DNA from 2 places in the Halobacillus sp. Cin3 genome. Region 2 is predicted to be linked to the other one. Evidence: riboswitches for the same ligand, from Rfam matches in the RefSeq annotation. Region 2 holds a riboswitch; the other holds the start of a gene.
The links. A riboswitch is a leader RNA that binds a small molecule or an ion and turns the genes downstream of it on or off. The one in region 2 is predicted to bind cobalamin.
Positions count from the first base shown of each region.

Region 1: it holds a riboswitch for cobalamin, as region 2 does, so the genes downstream of both, QMA39_RS17045 (ribonucleoside-diphosphate reductase subunit alpha) here and QMA39_RS05310 (ABC transporter substrate-binding protein) in region 2, are expected to answer to the same signal.

Region 1 is NZ_CAMZMV010000006.1:71,925-76,274, forward strand. Features, by position in the region: gene QMA39_RS17035 (alpha/beta hydrolase) at 1-317, shown strand, start outside; gene QMA39_RS17040 (class I SAM-dependent methyltransferase) at 352-1,035, opposite strand; cobalamin riboswitch at 1,228-1,403, shown strand; gene QMA39_RS17045 (ribonucleoside-diphosphate reductase subunit alpha) at 1,534-3,765, shown strand; gene QMA39_RS17050 (ribonucleotide-diphosphate reductase subunit beta) at 3,782-4,350, shown strand, end outside.
Region 2 is NZ_CAMZMV010000001.1:977,463-987,351, forward strand. Features, by position in the region: gene QMA39_RS05285 (bifunctional adenosylcobinamide kinase/adenosylcobinamide-phosphate guanylyltransferase) at 1-451, opposite strand, end outside; gene cobD (threonine-phosphate decarboxylase CobD) at 439-1,524, opposite strand; gene cbiB (adenosylcobinamide-phosphate synthase CbiB) at 1,490-2,458, opposite strand; gene QMA39_RS05300 (adenosylcobinamide amidohydrolase) at 2,458-3,927, opposite strand; gene QMA39_RS05305 (iron ABC transporter permease) at 3,924-4,988, opposite strand; gene QMA39_RS05310 (ABC transporter substrate-binding protein) at 4,951-5,946, opposite strand; cobalamin riboswitch at 6,073-6,262, opposite strand; gene QMA39_RS05315 (class D sortase) at 6,371-7,018, opposite strand; gene QMA39_RS05320 (DUF6612 family protein) at 7,084-7,995, opposite strand; gene QMA39_RS05325 (DUF421 domain-containing protein) at 8,194-8,868, opposite strand; gene QMA39_RS05330 (elongation factor G-binding protein) at 9,050-9,691, shown strand; gene QMA39_RS05335 (MDR family MFS transporter) at 9,728-9,889, opposite strand, start outside.

The DNA.
Region 1 (4,350 bases), on a different contig from region 2:
CCGGCTCAGAAGCTCTCCGACAGATGGAAGAAAACAAGGAAAACTTCCCACCCGAAATTGAAGTTCTTGCCATTGCGGGCGTCATCAACGGAACGGAACCGGAGGAAGACCATTGGGATGGACTCGTCCACTCCTCCAGCGTCAGCAGACTGGAGAAGATTGTTCCCTTCGGTCAGTACAAAGAGGAACTGATTTTCAACAATCTGGCCACACATTCCGGTCTGCATGAGCTTGCAGAAGTGGACCGGATGCTTGCCGTTTTCCTTTGGGATGAAACGGACGAAGATAACCTTAACTCTTTTGACGAGCATTTATAGTCCACATTCCCGGCACCTTTTCAGAGGTGCCGGTTTATTTTTTCTCCAAAATGAACAGCCACATAAATGTCAGCGCCTGCTTCAAATCCTCATCAAGATCGGCAATAAGGTGAGGTTCCACTCCTCTTTTATAAACGCCTTCTCCATCTATCACTTCCCAGCCATTTTCAACAGCCAGCTGCTGTAATTCCCATGGCATCATCGTATTGCAGATCACCTCTTCCCCATAAAGCCTCCGATAGCTGTTCACTCTCGGCATTGCTGTGGGACCGAGAAGCCCGATACAGAGGCGTCCACCCGGCTTCAGCACCCGCTTCATTTCCTCCAGACCCGCTGCAGGCACTTCTGTCCATTCCAGTGAGTTAACAGCCATTCCACCATCAAACTGTTCATCTTCAAAAGGCAGATCCGCCAAATCGCCCTGCACAAACCTCAGCTGCGAATGATCGTTCACCCGTTGATTGGCCTTGTTGACCATATCTTTGGAGAGGTCCACGCCTGTCACGTCATACCCTTCCTTGGATAACAAATAGGAACCATATCCATCTCCACAGCCAAGGTCCGCGATTGTCCCAGCCGGCATATATTTTTTCACAAAAGGGACAATGCTCTTCCTGCTTCCCTCTTCCCACATGGTGCGGCTCTTTTCTCCCCACATATCCGAACGGCTGTCCCATTGGCGTTCTGCTTCCTTATGCCAGTTAAACGTTTCACTCATTTTGAACCCTCCCGAAAAAATTTTCTCCAACTTTTATTATAGTATATAAAACCGCGCCACTCACTGGTTTCCCTTGTCGGAAAAAGGGGAATCCTACCATCAACCCAAAAGAAAAGAGTTGCATGATTCATCCACCCACGTTATGATGAAAACACAAGATAAGCTATTTAATATTAACAAAAACACCATATATAGTATGAACGAATCGAAGATGCCACAAGGCTTAATAGGGAATCCGGTGTAAAACCGGAGCTGCCCCCGCAACTGTCAGCACTCGCGAAACGGTAAAACCACTGTGCCACGCACGGGAAGGACCGGAGTAAGAACGAGTGTCAGCCAGGAGACCTGTCTTCATTCGTCGCAGTTTCAACTTCTTCGGGGATTGAGAAGATGAAGCGATGAAATGAAAGAGCCTTGTCTCTTCCTTTTTTTCGTTTCATGGTTTCATCCGCTCACCCCAAAGAGCGGTTTTTTTTATGAAAAAAAAGGAGTGACACTATGGCTGCCACATTAACGACGACAAGCTGGACGGACAAAATCAAACAATGGAGGGACGATTTCCCTCAGCTTCCTCTGGACGGTTTTTTGGAACAGCAGTCTTCACAGATCGCAGACAAACCCTATGATGAACAGGCAGATGCTCTTATCCTCAAGTGCCTTGCCGAAATAGATGAAGCGGCACCGGACTGGACTTATGCAGCCAGCCGGATTCAGCTTACCCGTATGTACGAAGCCTCTGCCGGGAACCGCGGCACAACGAAGGCCTATCAAAATTTTCATGGCTTGATTGAGACGCTGATCGAGAAACAGATTTACACACACAAGCTGCTCACCTATTACAAAAAAGAAGAACTGGACGAACTGGAACAGGTTATCACACCGGAACGCGATCACTTATTTACGTATATCGGTCTGAAAACGCTGTCGGACCGTTATTTGGCAAAAAGTAAGTCCGGGGAGATTTTTGAGCTCCCTCAAGAGCGTTTTATGATTATTGCCATGGTTTTAATGGCCCAGGAAAATGAAAGCAAGCGCCTCTCTCTTGTGAAAGAAGCGTACTGGGCCCTCAGTCACCTGTATATGACCGTTGCTACGCCGACCCTTTCCAACGCCGGAAAAAGATATGGACAGTTAAGCTCCTGTTTCATTGACACCATCGATGATTCCCTCCAGTCCATCTATGACAGCAACACTGACATCGCCAATTTGAGCAAGCATGGCGGGGGCATCGGTGTGTACTTAGGAAAAATCCGCAGCCGAGGCAGCGACATACGTGGATTCAAAGGAGTCTCCTCAGGGGTCCTTCCATGGATGAAACAGCTGAACAACACCGCGGTCAGCGTGGACCAGCTCGGCCAGCGTCAGGGAGCGGTCGCCGTCTATCTGGACGTATGGCATAAGGATATCTTTCCGTTTCTGGACAGCCGGCTGAACAATGGGGATGAACGTCAGCGCACCCACGATTTATTTACAGGGGTATCCATCCCCGACTTATTTATGGAAGCCGTGGAAAACCGGGAGGACTGGTATTTATTCGATCCTCATGAGGTGCGTACGGTTATGGGCTTTTCTCTGGAAGACCACTTTGATGAACATAAAGGAGACGGCTCTTTCCGGGAAAAATACCAGGCCTGTATCGAAAACCCTGATTTGTCCAGGGAAAAAGTGCCCGCCATTGAAATCATGAAGCGGATCATGATCGGTCAGCTGGAAACCGGGACCCCTTACATGTTCTACCGGGATGAAGTAAACCGTATGAACCCCAACAGCCATCAGGGCATGGTTTACTGCAGTAACCTCTGTACAGAAATTGCCCAGAATCAAAAAGCGACCGTGCAGGAGGAACAGTATGTCGAAGACGGAAAAATCATTTCGGTAAAAACCCCGGGAGATTTTGTCGTCTGTAATCTGTCCAGTGTCAACTTAGGCCGTGCCGTTCCTGCCGGCGTGATGAAGCGCCTCGTAAGCATCCAGGTTCGTATGCTGGATAATGTCATTGAACAAAATACGATTCCAGTCCTTCAAGCGCAGTTAACGAACCATTCCTACCGCGGAGTCGGTCTCGGTACCTTCGGCTGGGCGCACCTTCTCGCCAAGAAGCAGCTGGACTGGGAATCAGATGAGGCTCTCGAGTATACATCCGAAGTGTACGAAGCGCTAGCCTATCATGCCATTGAAGCAAGCAGTGATCTGGCCGCTGAAAAGGGAAGCTATCCATATTTTGAGGGATCCGACTGGGAAACCGGAGAATTTTTTGTTAAACGGTCGTTTGACCAGGAAGGTACGTGGAACTGGAAAGCCCTGCAGGAGACAGTCTCCCGGCAAGGCATGAGAAACGGATATTTGATGGCTGTGGCGCCGAACTCCAGTACCTCCTTAATTGCCGGCAGTACAGCAAGTATTGATCCGGTATTCAAAAAATTCTATTCCGAGGAAAAGAAAAATTATAAAATTCCAGTGACAGCTCCCGAACTGAACCATGAAACCTACGGGTACTATCCATCCGCTTATGATGTGGATCAGCACGCAAGCATCCGCCAGAACGGCATCCGCCAGAAATATATTGATCAGTCCATTTCCTTCAACCTGTATGTCAGAAATACCATTCAGGCCAAGGAACTGCTGGCGCTGCATATGGATGCATGGAAAAACGGTCTGAAAACCACTTACTATACCCGCTCCACTTCAAGTTCCGGAGACTTTGATGCATGCGAAAGCTGCTCATCGTAAAAGGAGGCCAAGACTTATGGAAACATTAAACAAACGAAAGTTAGTCGACCACGAAGCACCTAATGCGTCAACCGGAATCGTCAACGGACGCAGCTCCAATATATTGAACTGGGATGACACCCGCTATCCGTGGGCCTACCCGATGTATAAAACGATGCTCGCCAACTTCTGGATTCCGAGTGAAATCAACATGAGCAACGACCTGAAGCAGTGGCCGGAGCTGAGCGCTCAGGAGCAGGAATCGTTCAAGAAGATTATCGGCCTGCTCGCTTTTCTGGATTCGGTCCAGACTGATTACTCAGGAAAAATCGCGGATTATCTAACCGATTCCAGTTTGTCCGCTCTCATGCAGGTGCTGGCATTCCAGGAAGTTGTCCATAACCAGTCCTACTCTTATGTCCTGTCCTCCCTGGTAGACCAGCAGGAACAGGAAAAGATTTTTGAATACTGGAAGCACGATGATGTCCTGATGGAGCGCAATCAGTTCATTACCGACGGTTATCAGGATTTCATTGATGCCCCCTCCCTGGATTCCTTTTTGAAATCCATCGTCTATGACGTCGTCCTGGAAGGACTGTTTTTCTA
Region 2 (9,889 bases):
GGGTTCCCAGCAGTTGTAGATATTCTTCAATCACAGGCGGATGATTGGATGCATCCGAAAAAAGATCATTAGAAACAACAATCAAATGACCTGCCCGTCCATTTAAATGAATGATTTCACCCAGAATCGCGGCCACAAGATCATCGACGTCGTCATCATCGTCCATCTTCATCCATTCATTCGTCGCCCAGGTCGTCAAACAGTCCAGGATGACAACGCTCCCATCAGGAAAAGAAGCTTCCGAAGGTTGTACTGGATGCTCATGAAGAACCCATGTATATAACGAATTTTCCCTGGACTTTTGATGATGATTAATCCGGTGCTGCATTTCTTCATCTGTGTTAACCCCTGCAGCAATATAATGAAGGCTTTCTTCTCCTGTATCCACAGCTTTCCTCTCCGCCATGCTGCTTTTGCCACTTCTGACACCGCCTATCACTACTGTAAGCATACACTTCTCCATTTTTCCAGAGCTTCGAGAAGCTGTTCATTATCCGTCCGCTGTTTCACCGCCACACGAACAAACGCACCGTTCAACCCCTTGAAGTTATTCGTATGCCGGACCGTTAACCCTTCCTGCAGAAGAAACCCGATCATGTCATCGGCCTGGGTGTGGAAAGGGTCTCTCATAAGAAAGAAGTTGGTTTCCGTGGATAAAGGAGTGTAGCCCAGCCTCTTCAATTGTAAAAAGAGATAGGCTTTCTCCCTGGAAATATCAGCAGCTGTCTTCCGGGCGAATCCTTCCTGACTTAAACAATACATACCCGCTTCCTCAGCAAGTGCGTTGACACTCCACTCCGGCTGCAGACGCTTCAGTGCTTCAACCACCGCTGCCTCCCCCATCAGATAACCGAGACGGAGTCCGGGAATGCTGTACATTTTTGTGAGTGAGCGAAGAAGAAGAACATTCGGAAATTCAAACAAGTCTGGTGAGAAGAAAGGCTCTCCTGAAACAAAATCGTAAAAAGCCTCATCAATCACGACCTGGACATTGTTGAATTTACAGAGTTTTAATAACCCATACAATACATCAGGCCGATAGGTTCTCCCTGTGGGATTGTTGGGATGACACAAGATTAATAGATCCAGGTTCGGGAGGTGTGGAAGAATATCTGGAATAAAGAGATGAAAATTCCTCTTTTCAGATACATGAAAGTCGATGATTTCACAGCCATACGCCTCACACGCTTTTTGGTATTCAGAAAAGGTTGGTTGAATAATCCCTACCCTCCTGCCCTGCCAAAACCGGGTTAGCATATGAATAAGTTCAGAAGCTCCGTTGCCGACGAGTACTTTTTCTTCCGGCAGGTCCTGCATCAAAGCAATTCGTTCTGTGAGACGCTTTTGTTCAGGATCAGGGTATTCCTGGATCAAGTCCAGATGGTTTGCCATATGATCCTTCAACCCTTCCGGAGACCCGTATGGATTTGTATTCACGCTGAAGTCCGTAATCGTTTCTTTCGGTATTTTCCCATGCATTTGATAAAGTTTATAAGGATTTGCCCCATGAGACGGCCAGTTCAAACCCAATCCCCCCTAACCAGAGCAGGACAATCCATGCTGCCACCGTCCGTGTTAACAGTACATTGACCTGCTTGATATGTATGTCTGCCAATTCATGATGAGGAAAACCAATATACGGGCGGAATGACTTTTCCCCGAAATACGTATTTTCTCCACCTAAACGTACGCCAAGCGATAAAGCGGCTGCGGCTTCCCCCCAGCCACTGTTCGGGCTTGGGTGATGCGAGGCCTGAGAAGGCAGGTGACGGAACCTCCATCGCTTTTCACGGAATGTTCCATTGGAAACGATGAGCGTCACCCAAGCCGTCAGCCGGCTTGGGATATAGTTAAACACATCATCCATTTTCGCTGATACATACCCGAAGGCTTTGTATCGGTCTGTTTTGTAACCGACCATTGAATCGCACGTATTCACTGCTCGATACAACACCGCGAGAGGTGCTCCTCCGATTAAAGCGTAAAAAAGTGGTGCTGTAACGCCGTCACTTGCATTTTCAGCCACCGTCTCGACCGTACCACGGACAATCTCATCCTCTTCAAGATGGTCCGTATCCCGGCCGACAATCCACCCAAGCTCCCCACGTGCGGTCTTCCAATCCCCGTCCTTCAAAGGTAAATATACCTTGAGAGCGGCTTCTTTCAGCCCTTTTCCTGCAATCGTCGTCCATATGAGAAGCCCTTCTACAATGACGGACGCCGGTTGACTCCATAAAGCCACAGCGGCTGTCATCCCCCATGCAATCAGAAAAGCAGAACCTGTAACGGCAATCCAAAGAAGGGCTCCTTTCCAAACCTGGTGACGGCCTTTGTTCCAGGACTTCTCCAAAAACGCAATAAGCTTTCCCATTCCTGTGACAGGGTGAGGCATCTTTGTCGGGTCACCAAAAAAGTAGTCAAGCAGGCAGCCTAATGTGAGGGCAAGCAGATGGGGAATCAAAACCCGTCCTCTTTTCGGTTGAGGTATCGGGCAGCCGCTTCCTTCGTCGCTTTGTATACAGCAAGACCGACCGCTCTGCCTAATTTGGAAATGGTTCCCCCATATTCCAACGTCGTTCCCTGCTGGGTGCCTGCGATTAATACACTATCCGTAGAAGTTCCTGTTGCCGCTGTACCCGTTACAGGATCGTTAATCCCCATATCCATCAAAGCCCTCACCTTGGCCTCTGTGGCGGTCATCAAGCTTTGAGCATAGGCCTGTTCAGATAAATGTCCGTCTATGAACACCCAGGTGTTGATCGTCCCAGGCACGGTTTCTTGTATATGACTGCTGCCGTGGACGACATCCACAGCGTTACCTGTTCCTGCAGTGACGACGACGAGCAGCGTAAAATCTTCGTTTTCCATAAACTCGATTGAAACATCCTCGACGTCCGCCGCTGTCATCATGCCCACGGTCCTATGGATCTGACAGCCCCATCGCTCCGCTTCTGTCATTAAATACCCCGCTGGATCATCACATCGGAAAGAATGGTCTACCTGGACGTTGATAAATTCTTCAAACCAGCCGAAGCCGGGATGAAGAACGGCCGAGGAATAACACTTCAAAGGTTGACGACTTTTGTAATAGACCCGCTCCTTTGAAACGTCCAACTCATCTGGTGATAGGATGGATTTTGGTTTATCTTCGTTAAAAGAGGGGACGACATTTGTAAAAGGCTTTGAAAAGGAGGGGTGGGCATGGACATGGATATCTGATCGGTAGACGGCTGATAGATGCTGTTCATTCAGCACTATTTCCGGTTCTTCAAGCGCCTTCACCTTTCCTTGATCCAAAAGAAGGAGACGGTCGCAGTACAGGCTTGCCAAATTCAAATCGTGGAAGATCGCGACGACCGTCAGTCCGTTTTTCAAGGACCATTGCTTTAACGCGTCCAGCATCTGCTTTTGATAACTGAAATCCAGGTGGTTCGTCGGTTCATCCAATAGTAGAATACCAGGTTTTTGAGCAAGCGCCTGTGCCAGGAAAACCCGCTGGCGCTCTCCTCCACTAAGGGATAACAGCGACTGATGTCTGAACTGTGTCACCCCGGTTTGTTCCATCACCTCTTCAGCAATCCGGTAATCCTCATTTGTCCACTGCTTGAAAAGGCCTTTTTGATAAGGGTAGCGGCCTATCAATACGGTCTGCTCCACTGTTGTGGAAAAGGACACATCATGATGCTGGGGCAGGACTGCCATTTCCCTCGCTGTTTCTTTCGCTGTCATACGGGTGATCGGACGGCCTTGAATGGCAATGTCTCCCCTGACTCCCGGCAGCGTCCCGTTTATCGCTTTGAGTAACGTCGTCTTTCCACTGCCGTTCGGACCGAGGACACCAAACATTTCACCCTTAAGTACAGAAAAGGACAGATCATGAAGAATGTCATGGTCGTAGCCGGCATAGAGATGTTGCACGTCAATCATGAACTTCTACCTCCTTTTCTTCTTCGGATTAGTATGGCAGCAAACATCGGTGCCCCGATTAGAGCGGTCACCACACCTATAGGAAGCTCGGATGGGGTGACGATCGTTCGGGCCAGTAAATCAGCGAGAATTAAAAACGCACTGCCATTCAAGACACACAATGGTATAAGGTGCCGGTGGTCACTCCCAAACAACTTCCTGCATATATGAGGGATCACCAGTCCGACAAATCCGATCGTCCCGGATACGGCGACAGCCGCACCAGTCAAAATAGAGGCCGCAGACAGGACCACGTATTTCTGAAGCTCCACATGAACCCCGAGCTGCCTGGCCCGTTCCTCACCAAATGTCATCGCATTCAGTTCCTGTCCTGTAAACATGAGTAATAAGACTCCACCAACAAAGAAAGGAAGAATCAAATGGACATAATCCCAGCCACGGTTACCGACACTGCCAAGCAGCCAGTTGATGATCTGCCGCAGCTCCTCTCCTGTCAAAGAAATCATAAGGGAGATGAATGATCCGAGGAATGAGCTGAAGATGATCCCAGTTAATATGATCGTCGTCATGGACATTGATCGGTCCACAAGCCTGGCAAAACCTACGACGATAAAAATCGTGCAGATCGCAGCCGTAATACTTACGACTGGAAGCGTAAAAGAACCGGCAAAAGGAAGACTTATGCCCAGGAACAAAACCGCAACGGCTCCCACCGACGCACCTGATGACACGCCGAGTGTATAGGGATCTGCGAGTGGGTTTTTTAGCAGCCCTTGAAAAGCAGCCCCTGATACAGCCAGTGCGCCGCCTACCAACCCTGCAAGAACGACCCTCGGCAGCCGGATCTGCAGAATAATCGCCTGCAGAGTAGGATCTGTCCCTTCAGACATATGTGAAAATGGAAGCAGCTGCCCGCCGATGATGCGGGCAATCGCTTCGAAGGAAATCGGGACACTGCCTAGGGACGTCCCAAGAAAAATGCTGAAAACTAAAAACAAGACACTACCAGTATAATGAGTGGTCTTATTCGCTAAAAACGTCTGGATAAACGGCTTCTGCAAGTTCCTGAACCCCTTCAACTAAACGTGGACCCGGACGTGTGACAAGGTCGGAATGAACATCATAGACCTGTTCATCCTCAACAGCAGGTACGGTGTCCCAGCCATCCCGGCTTAACACACTGCCTTGAGGATCTTCTGTGTAATAGCCATACGTCGTAATGATGACCTCCGGCTGCAGTTCAACGATCGCTTCATTATTCATTTTGAACCAGCCTTCCTGATCCCCGACGACATTTTCCGCCTGAATAACAGCCAGCATTTCATTCAAAAATGTCCCTTGTCCACCTGTGTAGATTTCAGGTTCCGGTGACACTTCCACAAATACATCTTTTTTGTCTTCCTCAGCAATTGCAGCCGCCTTTTCTTCGACCGCTTTCAAGTCGTTCTGCATACCAGAGACGATGTCTGAAGCTTTTTCGCTAGTTGCGGTAATATCTCCAATCGTGGCAATCGTTTCATAGACCGTATCGAACGAAGAAGCATCCTGGACGACATAAACGGCAATCCCAGCATCACGAATCTGCTGAAGGGCTTCTTGGGAAGTATGCGCTCCGGAAGCATGAGCAAGGACTACGTCCGGCTCAAGAGAAAGGATTTTCTCTACATTCAAATCCTGACCTCCAATTTTTTCCTTTTTGGCAGCTTCTTCCGGGTAATTGGCGAAATCACTAACCCCGACCACTTCCTCGTTCAAGCCAAGTGCAAACAGGATTTCCCCATTGCTTGGAATTGTACTGATGATTTGATCCGGTTCTTCTTCTATGGTTACTTCATTATCCATAGCATCCGTTAAGATCAATGGAAAAGAACCCTCATCTCCGGACGTTTCGTTTTCTTCTGTCGTTTGTTCAGACTGGTCATCGGAAGACTCTGCCTCCTCATTTCCACCTGAAGCACACCCTGCCAATAGACCGATGACAAATAACACAGCCAGCAGCTTTCTCCATAAATGTTCCATCTTTATTCCTCCCCTTATTCCTTGGAACACAAAAAAACACATCCCCGGAAAAGATGTGCACCATTAGAAAACACCGCAGACGGGTCTCTTCTAATCTTTCGACACACCCTCCTATCCGCGTAGGTTTTTTTGGTGTTTAAAGCAGGCAGGTCTCCTGACTTCAGGTCAACAAGCCCCGCTCCTTCCCATACGATTTCGCGTACAGTGGATCATGCGGGTCTCTCTCTGTTACAGTGGCGGGACCGTGCTGGAATTACACCAGCTTCCCTATTAAGCAATTGAGTCGTTCAATTGCGCCTGCTTTTCCAATATGTAATTCAATTCTATTGTAAACGAAATTTGACTAAATTGCTCCCATTTTCTTTTTTTCCGTCGGACTTTATTGAACCCAACCTGCCTTTCAAAGCTGTCCATCCTGTTCTTGTCATGATCCGTCCATTTCACTAACGTGCACCAAAGAAGCTTGAATAATATACCTTTCCGGCGCATCTCCAACAAAATTAAACGGATAACAGGTAGTCAATGTCAATGTCGGCTCCTTCTTATCCACAATGACAGAGCGGTCGTCTGCATCGGTAATCCAGGTCTTCTCTACTTTGTATTCATAACGCTTTTGTTCATACTCATAAAAAAGGGAATCTCCTTGCTTGATATCGCCCAGGTTCGTAAAAACCGTCTCCCGGTGCCCGCTTAACACGGTATGCCCTTTTTCATCAGGAGTGGTGGTCCACTCACTCACATACATGCCGACGCCTCGCTTCAGTGAATCCTCATCTGCTCCCCAGTAAGTGGTGTATCCTTTGTTAAGCATCGGGATGATTAACCTTCCCATCTGTTCTCCTTTTTCATATGTAGATACTTGCTCACTGTATACCTTTTCTTCCCCGGCCGTTTTACGGTCCGGCCCATCCATGACCGCCCTTTCATTTATTTCCGTGGAAGCTTCCTCCCATGTACTGATTTCTTCTTGGGAGACCTTCTCTACTGCACCGGCAGCATTCCACCATTGAAGTCCATAAAACAGAGAGATGGAAAGCCCGATGGTTATGATCCCAATAAGAAATTTATTCACGAAAAAACCTCCTTTTCATTAATAAAGAAAGGGAGAAGCCGCTGTGCGGCTTCTCTATCTCCTTCTTATGCTGTCTCTTTTCTTCTGTACAAAAGGACGGCTCCGGCAGCAGCGGCAGCAAGTGCGCCTGCTAATGCGTAAACCGGTTCATGGGAAGATGTGTCTGGAAGCTCACCACCGGCAGTCTCTTCGAGTGTCTGGGCATCCAGGACTTCCTGAGGAATTTCGATAGAGCCTACTCCATTGAAATTGGAAAGAGTGACATCAGATGTCTGACTGATGGTTATAGATTCACTGCTGTCCTCAAACGTCAGTTTCATATCCATCATCATACCTGTCATATAATGGTTTTCCTTATCAATGGTTACTTGATAGGAGAAATCTTCAATTTCAACTTTCTCCATCAACTGCTCAATCATCTTCTGCATTTCAGCAGACTGCTCCGAATCCTGCTGACTGCCGGAAGATTGAAGCATTTGCGTGGACATTTTCAATAGTTTTTCGCCGTCACCTTCATAGGTCAGAACATAAGCGTCATCTTCCTCACTGACGGTCATGTCCGAGGCAAGCGGCATGGCTTGGGACATCTGGCCTTCTGCCATCATGGATTTTTGAAGATTTCCAAGATCTCCGGACATTTTTACCCAGCCTTCCTCAGGCATCTGTACGTAATACCCATCTTCAGTCAAATATGATTCCGTTTCCTGACCGGCAATGGTCGTCGTCATATGCATTTTAAGAGGATCAAGCATGACATCCGCTTTTGATTCAGATGTCACTTCTGAGTTTTCTCCACCCTCCATACCAGGTACTTTCTGATCAGAAGACGTATGGATCGTATAGCTGTCCAGATCCATCATCGCTTCATTCGATTTTTTCAAGATGTCTTCCGCACTCATGTCAGCCGCAGCGGCTTGAAGAGGTAACGCAAACATTACAGCACCGGCCATCATCGTACTCAAAAACTTTTTCTTCATCCAAACACTCCCGTTTCATATTGGCTTCTACGGTGAGTTTCCTATGTATGTATGATCCAAAAGCTGACACAACCCACTATTTTCCACCTACAAGTTAATAACCCACCCTACCTACTCTTAAACATAAAATCCTCATTTTCTGCATTTTTATTCCAGATGTTGTCGAAGGATTGGGTCTATAGTTGGGAGGACCGTCGATTACTTTCCCGAAAGGTACAGGGATCCATCCTGATGAATTTGACAGGCTGAAATTTCCTTAAAAGAAACATACCCCGCCGTTTTCACCTGCTCCTGAAGCCATTGTTCGCTGAAACCGCTCTGCTGCAGCTGTTTTTTGACAACTTTTCCATCAGTGATCACAAGGTAGGGAGAAGAAATGGTTTGAGTGACAAGGTTCATCTGTGCGGGGGTGACCGGAGAAGCGTCCGCTTTCCTCAATACACTTACAGTCCCGTCGGTTTCGAGTACAGCTGCCTCCACCTGACTGAAGCTGAAGACACCTTTCTTCCTTAACTCTGCAATGAGTTCATCCACTGTAAAACGTACTTTTTTCATTTCTTCCATCTGAATCCGCCCATCTTTCATGAGCATGCTTGCTTCACTATTGAAAATCCGGCGGATCAAAAGACTTTTCAACGTCAAATGGTCGATAAGAAAAACCAGTCCGGAAAATAAAGCGAGGGCAAGGATGCCACGCGGAAGGGACACACTTGGAGATAGAAACGTCGTCGCTGTCATACTTCCCAAGGTTATACCTGCAATAAAATCGAAAAGCGTCATCTGGGATGTCAATTTCTTTCCAAGCGTCCGGGCCAGCATGTATAAAACAAAAAATAACACGATCCCGTTTCCAAGGTACATAACCGTATTCATAAGTCACCCTCCTTACTCTTTTTCCATAATCCTAGCGTTCCATAATCATCAGGGAATATGAAAAAGCCCCCGAATCTTACACTTACAGGGTATTCCAGTGTGAATGAAAAGCCTTTAAGTTGATGAAATGAAGCGGCTCTGAAATAATAAGACCACACCTACTAGAAACGGAGGTATGAACATGGATGCATTTATCCGCTCCGATCAATACCATTATATAAAGAATGAAACCCAGAATCTGTTGAACGGCCACCGGACGACCAATGATTCATCGGTCACTCAGGCACTTACCTCTCTCTCTTCCGAAAAAGCCCTCGATGTTTTTGAAACGTTAACGGAAGGCCAGCACGAATTGATCCGTCAGATTGAACAGGTGCAGGAAGAAACGGATGCCATTTTTTATTTTTCCAGACTGAAGCATTACGTGATTCCTTTCCCGAAGCTGACTGACGCAGAAATCAGTCTACTGTTTCCTAAAGTAAAAAAACTCCAGGTTCCGGAATTCGATGAAATGGACTGGGCTGAAATGTCCTATATGGGATGGAATGACCCTGCAGCCAATCGGAAATATATCATCACTAAAGTCGACGGCCGGTATACCGGTCTTTACGGACACTACCTGCCATCCCGGCAGAAAAACATATGCACGCTCTGCCATGAACAGGAGCGTGTCGGCCTGTTTACGGTCACCAGCAAAGGGAAAGATGCTGAAGAAAGCGTAAGCCGTGGGAATTATATCTGCTATGACAGCAGGAAATGCAACGAAAATATTAAATCCAGAAAACCTCTGGAGTCGTTCATCATCCGTATGATGAATCTATAATAAAAAAAGCCCATCCGGAATCCGGATGGGTCTTTTTTATGCTTGTTTCTGTTCAGTTTCTTTGTCGTAATCAGGAGAAACCGCACGCTTAATCGTAAGAGCAATGACCACTGTGATAACTCCCAGGGCAAGCGCAAACCAGTAGGCTTGATGGACGCCGGCGGTCATGGCTTCGGTCATAAGGGCACTTCCCTCCTG